Regions from separate parts of the Pseudoalteromonas sp. SWXJZ10B genome, predicted to be linked through region 2. Evidence: predicted binding sites of a transcription regulator. Region 2 holds the regulator's gene; each other region holds the start of a gene.

Region 1 (4,352 bases), on a different contig from region 2:
TCAATAAAAACATAATCAAAAATGTATTCGTAATCTTCATTGGATCGACTATTCTTTATATTTTCTATAGCTTGCTTGCATAACTGATCAAAGCTTCCTGCTGCGAAAGTGCCAAACGGTATTCCATACATATGGCAAATATAGCGATACATACCTGAATTTGGGTATCTACCACTTCCCCATGAATGGAAACAAAAAAGCTTATTTTCCCAATCAATCTGTTTTTCGACTTTCATAAAGTTAAAAAATTCTGGAATACGGCTTTTCATACTTGAGGCAAGTATCTTATTGAAACATGTAAAAGCTATCCTTGCTTCTTGCTCATTAGAATAGACCTCTTTGAGTTTATGCAGAAGAAGCTCTGTTTTACCCGAACCAGCTAAACCCTGAATCATAAACCTTTTATTCGTATTCATCTTAAATACAAAACCTGTTTGATCTGTATCAAAGAGAACAATCTTAGACTTTATACTGTCAAGCAGATTATTTGCATCAAGGTTGACTCTGTTTACATCATTGATACTTCCTATAACCAAAGACGTTAGTAGATCTGCAATTCTTTTATCTCTCGGGTTTTCTAGCTTTAGAGAGGTAAGCTCTAAGTCACCATGCTCTGTAATCTCGATTAGCTCAAGCCAATGCTTTTTTCTACCAATTTTCTTACGATATTCAAATTTCTCTGACAAAAAAGCTATGTCATCTATAAAATCATCGACGAATTCTTCAAATTTTTCTACATTACTTCCAGTATCAACAAAGCATGGTTTATAGCCCGAAGCAAAAATTACAAATCCTTGTTCATAATCATAAGTGAGATCTTCTTTCGATAATGGTCGAGTTAAAACATAAATTTGCTTTTTGTTATTTTCTGCAAATTGTTCTAATAAATATTTGAGGTTAGCTGATTCAGCTAGTGCCTGAGACTCCGGGGTAAAAAAACAATATTCGGACATTACGTTTCCTTGAGTAGTTTTAGCTCTGAGCTACCGATGCTTCTTATATAGTGGCCTAGCCTATTAAATTACTTGGGATTTGTCATCAGGTATCGAGAAATAAAAACTAATAAACCTAGACCAAGGATTGCATCTTGATGTTCATATATAAGAGCTATCGATTGACTACCTATAGTTAATAGAGGAGCATTTAAGGTCGATTACAGAAGCACTCTATATTTCACTTATAAGACTGAAGATACTTGTAGACCTTATAAGATCTATCTCGCTTCACACCTACTTTTAACGACATTGTTCTCGCTTTTCTGTAAGCTAGATATTTTTTTTGCTCTAGTACATTCCCAATCATCTACAGGGTACATATTATCCCACGCATTCATCAGCTGTCGCTGTGATGAGCTCATATTATAACGTTTATAAGCGCTCTCCATATAAAGGTAAGTACGTGCAATCTCTCCTCTAGCTGATTCAGGCGGTTCTGCTTTTCTGTTATCTATCTTCATCGCACAACTACCGAAATCACTTTGTGCTGAAGGCAGTACAGTGAAATTATAATTACTTCTTAACGCATTAACAGCACCTATAGCAGGATAAAGGTTAAACATGTCAGCCTGCATAAGGCGATACTCAGTATTAACTTTCTCCGCACATCTTCGACCTTTAAATGACTTCCCTTTACTACTAACACATTGGCTATGTCCATCTCTCCATTCACTGAAAGTACGGCCAAAATTCTCCGCAGGCACAATATGCTCCCACTCAACTTTTTTGGCACGCTTCAGATACTTAGTCGTGGTAAAGCCTTTTGGTGCTGTTACTTTTTTCTGAGAATCAAATTCAGCACCACAGTAAAGCGTACTTCGGTGATTGTTATAAACTTGCTTTTCTAAAATCTTTTTCGCTTTACTAAATGATTCGATTTCTTGATTTTCAGCTAAGACTTCTGAACTGCCTAGTATTGTTAGTAGTAAGGTTGTTAATAATTTCATAGTGTTACCTGATAATTAGTTATTCCTATGAATATGCCTGTAACTGAGGAGGAGTTCAATATATAGAGTGGCAAGAGATAAATTTAAATAAACTGGCTTCTTTATGAATACAAACTTGGACCCTTGATAATCGTGGGGTGGTATACAAAATGATAGGAATTTATTACCTAACATAAAGGTTCATCTACAAATTTAATTTGCCCCCTAAATTAAAATTAAAAAAGTATTGGTATGTTTTATCTCTCAAACTATACTGTACATATAAACAGTATAGAGGTGCATATGTACATTATTCCAATTTTCATAGAAGCAGGTATTACAGGCTTTGAATCTCCTGCCGCAGAATATATTGAGCTAGATATTTCAATCGATGAGCTGATAATAAAACATCCTAACGCCACTTTTATTGGCCTAGCTTCAGGCCATTCTATGCAAGACGTAGGGATATTCGATGGTGATTTGTTAGTTATTGATAGAGCTGAAGATGTAAGTACAGGCGATATCATTGTTGCAAACTATAACGGTACATTTGTTTGTAAAATCATCGATAAATCAAAGCGTTTACTAATCTCTGCATCTAACGATTATAAATCTGTTTATATTTCTAAAGATGATGACTTTAAACTCGAAGGTGTCGTTACTACGAGTATCCGCCTACACAAAAATAAAGTTGAGTTAAATCGATGTTTGCCCTCGTAGATGCGGTGGCCTTTTATGCAAGTGCAGAAAAGGTGTTTGACCCTTCTTTACGGCACAAGCCCGTTGTTGTATTGACAAATAATGATGGCTGTATCTGCGCTATATGTCCTATTGCGAGAAAGCTTAACATCCCTAAGTTCGAGCCTTACTTTAAAATAAAACCCTATTTAGAGCAGCATAATGTCGTTGTGCGCTCATCGAATTATGAACTCTACGCTGATTTGAGTGAAAGAATGATGACAGTCATCAATCGTTTTTGTGATGACCATTATGTTTATAGTATTGATGAGTCATTTTTACGTTTTACTGGTTTTTCTAAAATTATTAACGACTGGACTGACTACGGACACACTATACGCCGGGCTGTATGGCGTGAGACAGGACTGCCCGTTGGGGTAGGCTTTGGCACTACGCCAACGTTAGCTAAAGCAGCCAATCATGCAGCAAAAAAACTGTCAGGCTATAACGGGGTTGCTGTGATTAATGATGATATATCACGCCAAGAAGTACTTATGCGGTTGGATGTTACCGATGTCTGGGGTATTGGTTCTCGACTCGGTAGGAAACTCAAGGTGATGGGAATTAAAAGTGCATGGGATTTAGCGAATCAAAACCCAAAAGCAATGCGACGTATTTTTAGCGTTGTTGTTGAGAGGACTGTAAGTGAACTCAATGGCATCGCCTGTTTGAGCTGGGATGAAGTAAAACAGAATAAAAAAGAAATCTACTCTACAAGAAGTTTCGGGGAAAGAGTGAGTGATTTAAATACATTAAAATCAGCCCTCGTGACACACGCAGCGATTGTTGGGCGTAAGCTAAGGAAACAGCAGTCATTAGCAAAGCGACTCGTTATATTCGCTGCAAGCTCGCCACACGAAGACATGTATTATAAAAAGTCTTTGCTCTATGATTTTCCTATACCCACATCTGATACCAATGTCATAGCTAACGCTGTCTCAGATGTTATTAATGATATTTTTAAATCTAACACGCGCTTTTATCGCTGCGGTATTGGCGCAATAGAATTAGAAAATGAGTCATTCCAGCAAAAGGATCTGTTTGCTGTAAGCAAAGATAATCCAGAAGTAATGGCGTGCTTGGATGCTATAAATAAACGTTATGGGGTTGGCACTTTATCTCTAGGAAGTGAAAAGCTTACAAAGTCATGGAGCATGAAGCGAGCTTTTCTATCGCCTCACTACACAACTCGTTGGTCAGATATCCCAATCATAGATTGCGATTAAAGAGTCTTATAGCTGTGATTAGGTGCAATATAACAAGTCTTGAATTAGAGCTATTTTAATTACTTGTTTACAATAGTAAGTATTGGTGAAATTATCGGATCATGGAATACACACTGTTCAGTGTTAACTATTAACCACAAAAATGGTGTTATTTTTCTTTGCGTAATGTAACCAAATCGTGAGATGGAGTTTAAGATTTGTCAAAGTCATTCATAGAATATCAAAAATTCTTGTCTCAATCCTCAAGCTCTATGAGTGTTCAAGAATTAAAGTTAGCAAATTTGATTTTAACTAACTTTTCAGATGTAGAAGCTAAATCCTCCTCTGGCGGTGCCAGAGCAAACAAATTGGTTGAACTCATCAAGAGTGATGGCAAAAATGTTTTGCCATATGCCAATTCTGAAATCGAAGTACCTTCAAACAAACCAAAAATTAAAAGCCTAAAAAAGCTATCAATTAAAGGCTTT
Region 2 (4,352 bases):
AATCAGCCTCAGATTTAGCGACCACCACAACGGGCATAAAGCCATGATCTTTACCACACAACTCAGCACATTGGCCTCGGTAAGTACCTTCTTCGTTTATGTTCGTCCATGTTTCGTTTATAAAGCCGGGATTCGCATCTTTTTTAACTGCAAAATCAGGTACCCACCAAGAGTGAATAACATCGTCAGAAGTCATTAAAAATCGTACTTTTTGATTTATTGGCAGTACGAGAGGTTTATCAACCTCAAGTAAGTAGTTAGGATTTTTATCTGCAAGATTCGCTATTTCATCTTGCGGGGTAGATAAAATAGAGTAGAACTCTACATCTTCACCCATATATTCATAATGCCATTTCCATTGCGAGCCTGTAATTTTAATAGTGAGATCAGCTTTGCTGGCATCTTCCATTGCAATTAGGGTTTTAGTGGCTGGTACTGCCATAGCAATTAAAATAACAAACGGGATTGCAGTCCAAAGTATTTCTACTTTAGTGCTTTCGTGAAATTGGGCAGGTACAGCCCCTTTAGATTTACGGTGATGAATAAGTGCCCAAAACATAATTGCGAACACTATCACCCCAATCACACAACATATTATAAATATGGTCATGTGCAGCTGATATACATTATTGCTTATATCGGTTACGCCTTTGCGCATATTGTATTGGCTGTTAGCCAAAACTGGGTGCGAAAAAACACATAATATAAGCCACAAGGTAGAGGTCAGTTTACCCATGTGACGGCTCCTTTGATGCTATTGCGAATGCAAAGCGAAGAGGCATACGGCTTAAACGCCAATTCGTTATTTTTATTTTTTTAGTCAATCTCATTTAATATTGATTGGTTTTGCTGCGCCAACAACGGGTTTGTGTATATTGTGTGTTCTCAAAACTAAAAAGCTGTGAGTTATTATTAGCTCAGCACATTAATAATTAGCTAAAAAATGAACAACAAGCAAGTTTTAGTATAAAAAACAATCAGGTGATATTGAGTAATTAATAAAAAATCAGTAACCAACTAGGTAACAGGAAGTTCAAAAGATGAGCAAAACAAAGGGGTTTAACGCATTCGGAGGGGGAAAATATAAGTGCAAAAAAGTTTACAGCTTAAATTGTCAGTGAGCTATTTATGCCCTATTTTTAGTGCGAATTTAAAACAGAAAATGCGTACTAATTAGTACGCATTTATAAAACTGCTTGTTTAAAAGCTATTTTTAAAGTCACATCCAATCAGCGTTTCTTATAACGCCAACGGCTAAGCCTTCAATATTAAAAGACTCATTCTCAAGATCTACTTCAATAGATTCAAAATCGTCGTTTTCAGCATGAAGTAATACTTTACGACCCGCTTTCTCAAGACGTTTTACAGTTACGTCTTCGTCTAGGCGGGCAACAACAACTTGCCCGTTTTCAGCGGTTTGAGTACGATGTACAGCAAGTAAATCACCATCCATAATACCAATATCTTTCATGCTCATACCGTTAACGCGTAGTAAAAAATCTGCAGCCGGTTTAAACATTAATGGATCGATTTTGCAGTGACTTTCAACGTGCTCTTGCGCCAAAATAGGTGAACCAGCAGCAACACGCCCTATAAGCGGTAAACCTAATTGTTCTGGCTCTTCTTCTTCAATTAACTGAATACCACGGCTTGCACCTGGTTTCATTTTAATTGCGCCTTTTTTAGCAAGTGCTTTTAAATGTTCTTCAGCAGCATTGGCACTTTTAAAACCTAATGTTTGCGCTATTTCAGCACGTGTAGGAGGCATACCAGTGTCTTTAATAAAAACTTTAATTAGTTCGAGTATTTGAGCTTGGCGGTTCGTTAATGGTCGCATACAACTGGTTTTCCATACAGTACATTTAACTGTGAGTATATACAGTTAAATAAAAATCGCAAATTTAAATTAAGCCTTAAAATAGCCAAAGTAATTTCACTTGTGTACATTTTAGGGATATAACTAACGCTAGGTTTATAAATGATTAAAAAAGCAAAGGAGTCATTATGAGTATTTGGTACCAGCCCATCACTTTAGAGCTGTGCAAGCAGTTAGAACAAGGCATTGATGGCCAAGGAACATTAATGAAAACCATGGGAATAGAAGTCACTGAAATTGGTGATGATTACTTAGTAGCCACTATGCCGGCAATTCCTGAGCATCATAACCCAATGGGAATGGTTCACGGCGGTGCTAACGTTGTACTTGCCGAAACAGTTGCCAGCTATGCAGCTAACTTTGTTGTCGATTTTACAAAATTTTACTGCGTGGGGCAGGAAATTAGCGCAAGTCATTTAAAAGCATCTCGCAACGGCACTTTAACAGCAACGGCAAGAGCGTTTCATATTGGCAAACGTAGTTCAGTGTGGGAAATAAAAATTACAAATAGCCGCAATGAGCTGTGCTGCGTATCAAAAATGACCGCAGCAGTCGTAGAGCGAAGATAGTTACTTTTCGATTGGGTAAATTGTAATTTCCATACCCGCACCAATCGCAGATATACGTAGTAATGTATCTGCATCTAAGGCTTGATTAAAGCACTTAGGGGAAGTGCCTGATTCAAAACCAATATCAAACGTTCTACGTGAACAGCTTAACCATTGCTTTAGCGCGTTACGCGAACACGATTCAATAAGCTCACATATATGGTTTATTGCTTTGTCAGGCGTGTTTACTACACCTGTTGCTTCAATACGCGCTAATTGACGGTATTCGTCTTTGTCATAATGTAAAATCGTCGCGACTTTTTTCAAGTCTGCCACTAGCAAACTAATATCTTGCTTTGATTCAAGCTCAAGATCTACATTTAAAAATTGAATTTCCGACATCGTTTCGTATTTATCCTCTAATAATTTCATTGCAAACTTTAACGCAGTTTTACCGTTATACCAAATCAACTATGCTCTATTAACCACTTTATATAGATATTTCGCAGCTTTTAAGTATTTTTTAGCGTTTAAAGCTAGCTGGATATCAAACACTCAGCTCAATTAAACAAATAAGTCATGTTAGCAATTTAAGTGTAATCTTTTTTATTTTTAAATGATTACAGTAAGCTATAGTTTAAACTGCGACAAAATGTCGCAGTAACTAATCCCATTAATGTAATAAACTAGCCTCTAAAAATAATAAGACTAAAACATGAATAAAAAAATATTTAAGTATGCTCGCAAGTTACATAAATGGCTCGGTTATTTGCTCACATTACAAATTTTAGCTTGGCTATTAGGCGGTTTAGTCATGAGCGCTATTCCTCTTGATAAAGTTCATGGGGAGCATCTTGCAACACGTACTCTTAATAACCCATTTACGCAGGCTGATTATGTTGCCTCCCTTAACGATATTGCATCTCAGGTGGTTAATCCAACACAAATAATTTTTGAGAACTTTTTAACCACACCTATAATTACAGTAATAAATAAAGATGAACAGCAAAGCTTTAACGGTATAACAGGCCGGCCTTTTGAGCCGCCAACTAAAATACAAATTACCGCAAATGCTAAAGCACACCTACTTATTGATGCTCAAGTGACAAGCGCTGTACTGCTAAAGCAAGGTATGCGAGAAGTTGGATATAAAACCAATGTTTGGCAGGTACAATTTGACGACACATTTAACACAACACTGTACTTGTCAGAAAATAACGGCAGAGTTGTCACCGTTCGCAGCACACTATGGCGAATTTTCGACTTTTTTTGGATGTTACATATTATGGATTACGATGAGCGAGAGGATTTTAATAATCCGCTGCTTATTAGTTTTGCAGCAACCAGCGTACTTTTTTGCCTAAGTGGAATATTACTACTTATGCAAAACATACGACTAAAACGATTTATCCGAATTAAAAGTAAGAATAAATCAAAGTAGTCATATTGATTTTTAAGAACTAGCGCACTCTCACCAAAGAGTAAATAAGCCCTAGGAAGTACCCAAGGGCAGATTTTATTCCAAGTGTTTAAATCGACTCAAATGTCGCTTTAACATTTCGTTTTCGAAAATCAACTCATCACGCTCATCCAGCAATTGTAAAACTAAAGCTATTGCCGACCAATCTAACGAAAAGTCATGTTGAATACGGGCCGCTTTTTTAACTAAGGTCACTGCAGATACCGTAAATTGCCACTGCGTAACATGCTTCCCCTCAATTGGAACCGCAATATTGTGCTCAACTAGCTCATATAAAATTGCTTCGCTAATATCACTACTCAAACATAGCTCTTTGCTAGTAAGTAAATCATCTTTTTGTGTCACGATAATTTGCATTATGGCTTGCTCCAGTTATTACGGGGATCAAAGTGAGCTTTTTCGGCTAATTCTTCCCACAGTTTTTTACTGGTATCATCAACAGATGTTG
Region 3 (4,352 bases), on a different contig from region 2:
GAACATGCTTTGTATCGTGCTACGCGAAGAACCGGCTGGAACGGCAGAAAATATGACTCGATAAAGCGATCGGACTTCTTCGATTGTCACCGACTTATCCGCTTTCGACGAAACCAACTCTTGTTGATAGATGATATTTTGAACCAACTCAGCAGTGAGCTCTCGAGGGTTGGTAAAAGTTACAAAGCTGATTTCTCGGTTAAAATATCGGGAACTGATGAATTGCCCAATGTCGCATACCTTAACGAATTGGAGGTGAAGCTGGCCCGTGAAGAGGTTGGAATCAACGAAATCTTAGACTATTGCTATGAGCGTTGAATGGCTGGTTCGTAGATCCGCATTACTGTGTTAACCCTAATGGATATTTTGAGCGTACATGATGTCTTAGGTCACTTCGGTTAAAATAACAAGTGGTTACAGTAATTATATCGCCATTTAGAGAAGGACGTTTATATGAATGTATTCGAGTGTGACCTTGTTGCGCTATTACTTTTCATTTTTGGAGTGATATTGTTCATCATTAGCTATCTAATTTTCACTAATATTAAAGGTGATTTGCTATTTTCAATCTAAATAAACTTCAATGTTTGATTAAAGCTCATAACAATGGAGTTAGAGCGGATACCGACAAGAGTAGGCCGCTCGACATAATTCAGCGTTAGCAGCCTCTTGGCCTATGAGTAATCGTGAGGGAATATGAAGAGTTTAATAGTAATATTTTTTAGTGTTTTTACTTTGCTCGGGTGTAGTAAACCATTACCTGAAAATAAATTATCATATGTAGGTGAATGGCAAAGTAAAGAGATGTATTTATTGATTCTTGCCGACGGTACCGTTTCTTATAAACGTTTAAAAAGCGGTGGCTCAACTTCGATTAATGCACCTTTAAAAGAATTTTTTGGGGATGACTTCATTGTAGGACTCGCATTTTTTACAACTACTTTTGACGTTACTAAAGCGCCATACCAAGAAGAAGGCAAGTGGTTCATGATTGTTGACGGTGTAATACTAAGTAAATCTATCGAGCAAACGTAATGTAAAGGTAGCTAACAAGAGTTAAAACCATCAACCGCTAATCCATAACTAGTATAAAAATATTTTTAGCACTATTTATAGTGCTAAATCCTCCCCAGTCTCTGCCTTACACCTCAAAGTTCTCTTTTTACAATTCTATAGCCAGTGCTTTAGGTCGAATGCTTTGTACTCGGTTGTATACTTCTTCTTTTGTGTAACCTGCAGAATTTAAAATAAGTGCAGCTACCAACTTTGTACGGCCAGTGCCGCCTTTGCAATGTATGACAATGGTCTGTTTGTGTAGTGTGGTTTGTAATGTGTCGCTTTTTACATTTAGTGCTTATTGACTCTGCATTATTTTTATATGGCAACTATAAGCATTACTGATTACAAGTTTAAGATTGAATAATAAGCGCAAATACTAGATACTGTTTTTATATACAGTTGTGGCGATATTATGAAAAAAGAATTACCAGCAAAATACTATTTAGCGCATTTTAGAGAGCTTATTGAGTTTGTAACAAGTAAATGCATGCATTTACTTGAGCCTAAACATAGTGAATTTATTAGTAAAATTAACCAGCTAGATGAGCAAAGCCAGTGCATGTTGGCGCGTGTGTATTCGCGTAAGCCTTATTTGGTGCAAGCGCAATCGCTTAATTATGAAGAAATAACCTCGCCGCATCAGGCTATTTATACGCTAAAAAAAGCCGGTATTTTATTTGAGCCAAACGAGCAGCATTACTCGCAGCTTTTGGCTCACTTAACCAAACCTGCTTTGCTGGAGTTGCTAAGTAATTACCCAGATCAAATAAGCTTTAAAAAGAGTGCCGCTAAAGGCGCGCTGGTGGATATTGCCCGTGAGTTTTTTAAAGCCTGCCCACACGAGCTTGCGCCGCTTTATAGCCAATATGTAATTAATAACCGCAGTGATTATTACGAGTATTTTGAGTTTTTATTTGCAGGCAAACTAAGCGGTGGTGATGTGAATCATCAAAATCGTTTTGTAATGCGAGACTTAGGCTTAACCGCTACGCGCGAAGGCCACAGCGAGAGTTTGTCGCGCTTTGAAACACTTAATGAAGCGCAATCAAACTATTTACTAAACCGTTATCGGTTAGTATTCAAAAATATAACCGATGAGAGCGATTACGTTGCTTTAGGGTCGCAGGTTTTAGTGCAAGCCGCGCACGGTGCCATTGCTGTTGCGTTAAAAAACAAATTATTAGTAAGGCTTTATCGGCAATTAAAAGGTGTTGATAGCGAACTTGCTTTTAGCTTACTTGAAGGGTGCGTGGATGATAGCGAAGCACAAGAAATTCAAATAAGAGAGCAATACAGGCTTGGCAATAAAGAATGGGTAAAAGCACGGTTAGAAGCCATTATTGAAAATCCGCTTACGGATGATTTACTGTATTTTGCTGACGATTTTTTAATGCGTAAGTTTAATAAAAAAACACGTTCGCGTTTAAGTGCCATGCTTAGCGATACCCAGTGCGTGCTAGAAATAGATGAACTGTACCGAGGTGAAGTAGAGCAGGGCGTAAACGATTATTATACTCGCCAAGGTATGGCAGTATTTAATACCGAAAACACGCTTTGGCAAAGTTTGTTTGGTTTAGTATTTTGGCACGAGTTATTTGTAGAGTCGCCTTACCCGCCATGTAATGAGTTTGATATTTATCCGCAAGTATTAAGGCTTGGTAATTTTTATGAAGCGCAGCAAACACAAATAGATGAGCGCTTAGCGCAGTGCCAAACGTCGCAAGCATTACTTAATTTAGTATGCAAAAATGCAGCGCAATACTTTGAGCAACCTAATGGTTTATTTAGATGGCACCAAGAGCTACTACAACCGTTAGAAGCACTCATTTTAAATAGCCCGCATGAGGCATTAATTACTCATTTAACCAATATGAGTAAGCATTATTTACAACTAAAAGACGGCTACCCCGACTTAATGGTTATCAATAATGGCAAAGTACATTTTGAAGAAGTAAAAGCACCGGGCGACAAACTTAGGCGCAACCAATTAACCACCATTGATAACTTAAAAAATGTGGGCTTTGAGGTACACATTGCCGCTGTTAAATGGTTTGTAGATCCAAACCGTATTTACAGTGTGGTCGATATAGAAACCACGGGCGGCTTAAAAGGCGGTAACCGCATTACCGAAATTGGCCTTGTAAAAGTACAGCACGGCAAAGTAATAGACACCTGGACGACACTTGTAAATCCACAGCGGCACATACCTGGATTTATAACGTCACTAACTGGTATTAGCGACAGCATGGTTTATAACGCGCCCGTATTTGCAGAGGTTGTAAAGCCACTAATTGATAAACTAGCAGGCAGTATTTTTGTAGCCCATAACGTTAATTTTGACTACGGCTTTATTAAAAAAGAATGCGAGATGGCAGGGCACTTTTTTAAAATGCCAAAAATGTGCACCGTGGTTGAATCGCGCAAAGCGTTTAAAGGCTTAAAGTCGTATTCGCTGGGCAATCTTTCATCGCACTTTAATTTAAATTTAACCAGCCATCACCGCGCCCTTGCCGATGCAACGGCTACTGCCGAGCTGTTATTACTTATTCAGCAATCCCAAATTAGTGAATAAGCAGTAAATCTTAACGTAAGAGGTAGTATAAATTAAAAGCACTTAGCTTGTTTTAGCTAAGTGTTTTTTTCGTGGTAAAAAACCAGTAACTAGCATTGTGCCTACAATTACAAATAGTGCGCCTAGTAATGTATTTGGCCCTATTTGCTCATCTAAAAATAAATGCCCCCAAAATATGCCAAATAATGGAATTAAAAATGTAGTCGTGAGTGCTGAGGTTGGGCCAATATCGTCGATTAATTTAAAAAATAAAATATAAGCAAGGGCGGTACATACTACGCCCAGTACTAATACACCTAGCATAATGTTGGTGCTTGGTATTTCTCGTATTGGCATAAATAAGATAAGCGGTAATACCATAAAGCTCGAAGCCCACATTGAGCCATGGGCGTTATCGAATGGGGCCAGTTTAGGCGCATTTTTAGTGTAATGCGATGCAATGGCATAGCAAAGTGAAGCGCTTAATGCCGCTATTATGGCTATGATTGATTGGCTATTTAATACAAAATGATTTTGCCCAACGAGTATTGCAACGCCTATTAAGCCAAGTAGTAAACCAAGCACCATACTTTTATTGGGCTTTGTTTTCGTCCATAAAATTCCAACGACAACACCCCATATTGGTGTTGTAGAATTTAAAATTGAGAGTGTGGATGCGCTAATAGTTTGGGCTGCGTAAGCAAAAAATAAAAACGGAAGAGCAGAGTTAAACGCGCCTATA

What was found. The regulator LexA, encoded in region 2, represses DNA repair genes until DNA is damaged. The targets are predictions, from matches to a motif close to TACTGTATNNNNATACAGTA.
Region 1: I6F54_RS03220 (LexA family protein) is a predicted target of LexA. The motif match lies at 2,194-2,213, and genes of this name have one in related genera.
Region 3: I6F54_RS16770 (exonuclease domain-containing protein) is a predicted target of LexA. The motif match lies at 1,441-1,460, and genes of this name have one in related genera.

What each region holds. Positions count from the first base shown of each region.
Region 1 covers NZ_JADYXD010000002.1:307,353-311,704, reverse strand. Annotated here, with positions in the region: gene I6F54_RS03230 (DEAD/DEAH box helicase) at 1-953, opposite strand, end outside; gene I6F54_RS03225 (endonuclease) at 1,214-1,942, opposite strand; gene I6F54_RS03220 (LexA family protein) at 2,225-2,641, shown strand; gene I6F54_RS03215 (Y-family DNA polymerase) at 2,626-3,885, shown strand; gene I6F54_RS03210 (AAA family ATPase) at 4,083-4,352, shown strand, end outside.
Region 2 covers NZ_JADYXD010000035.1:12,470-16,821, reverse strand. Annotated here, with positions in the region: gene coxB (cytochrome c oxidase subunit II) at 1-736, opposite strand, end outside; gene lexA (transcriptional repressor LexA) at 1,220-1,837, opposite strand; gene I6F54_RS19430 (PaaI family thioesterase) at 2,005-2,445, shown strand; gene I6F54_RS19425 (hypothetical protein) at 2,446-2,826, opposite strand; gene I6F54_RS19420 (membrane protein) at 3,140-3,865, shown strand; gene I6F54_RS19415 (chaperone modulator CbpM) at 3,941-4,261, opposite strand; gene I6F54_RS19410 (DnaJ C-terminal domain-containing protein) at 4,261-4,352, opposite strand, start outside.
Region 3 covers NZ_JADYXD010000023.1:34,394-38,745, forward strand. Annotated here, with positions in the region: gene I6F54_RS16755 (hypothetical protein) at 1-318, shown strand, start outside; gene I6F54_RS16760 (hypothetical protein) at 697-1,035, shown strand; partial or broken gene I6F54_RS16765 (tyrosine-protein phosphatase) at 1,163-1,342, opposite strand; gene I6F54_RS16770 (exonuclease domain-containing protein) at 1,472-3,631, shown strand; gene I6F54_RS16775 (DMT family transporter) at 3,674-4,352, opposite strand, start outside.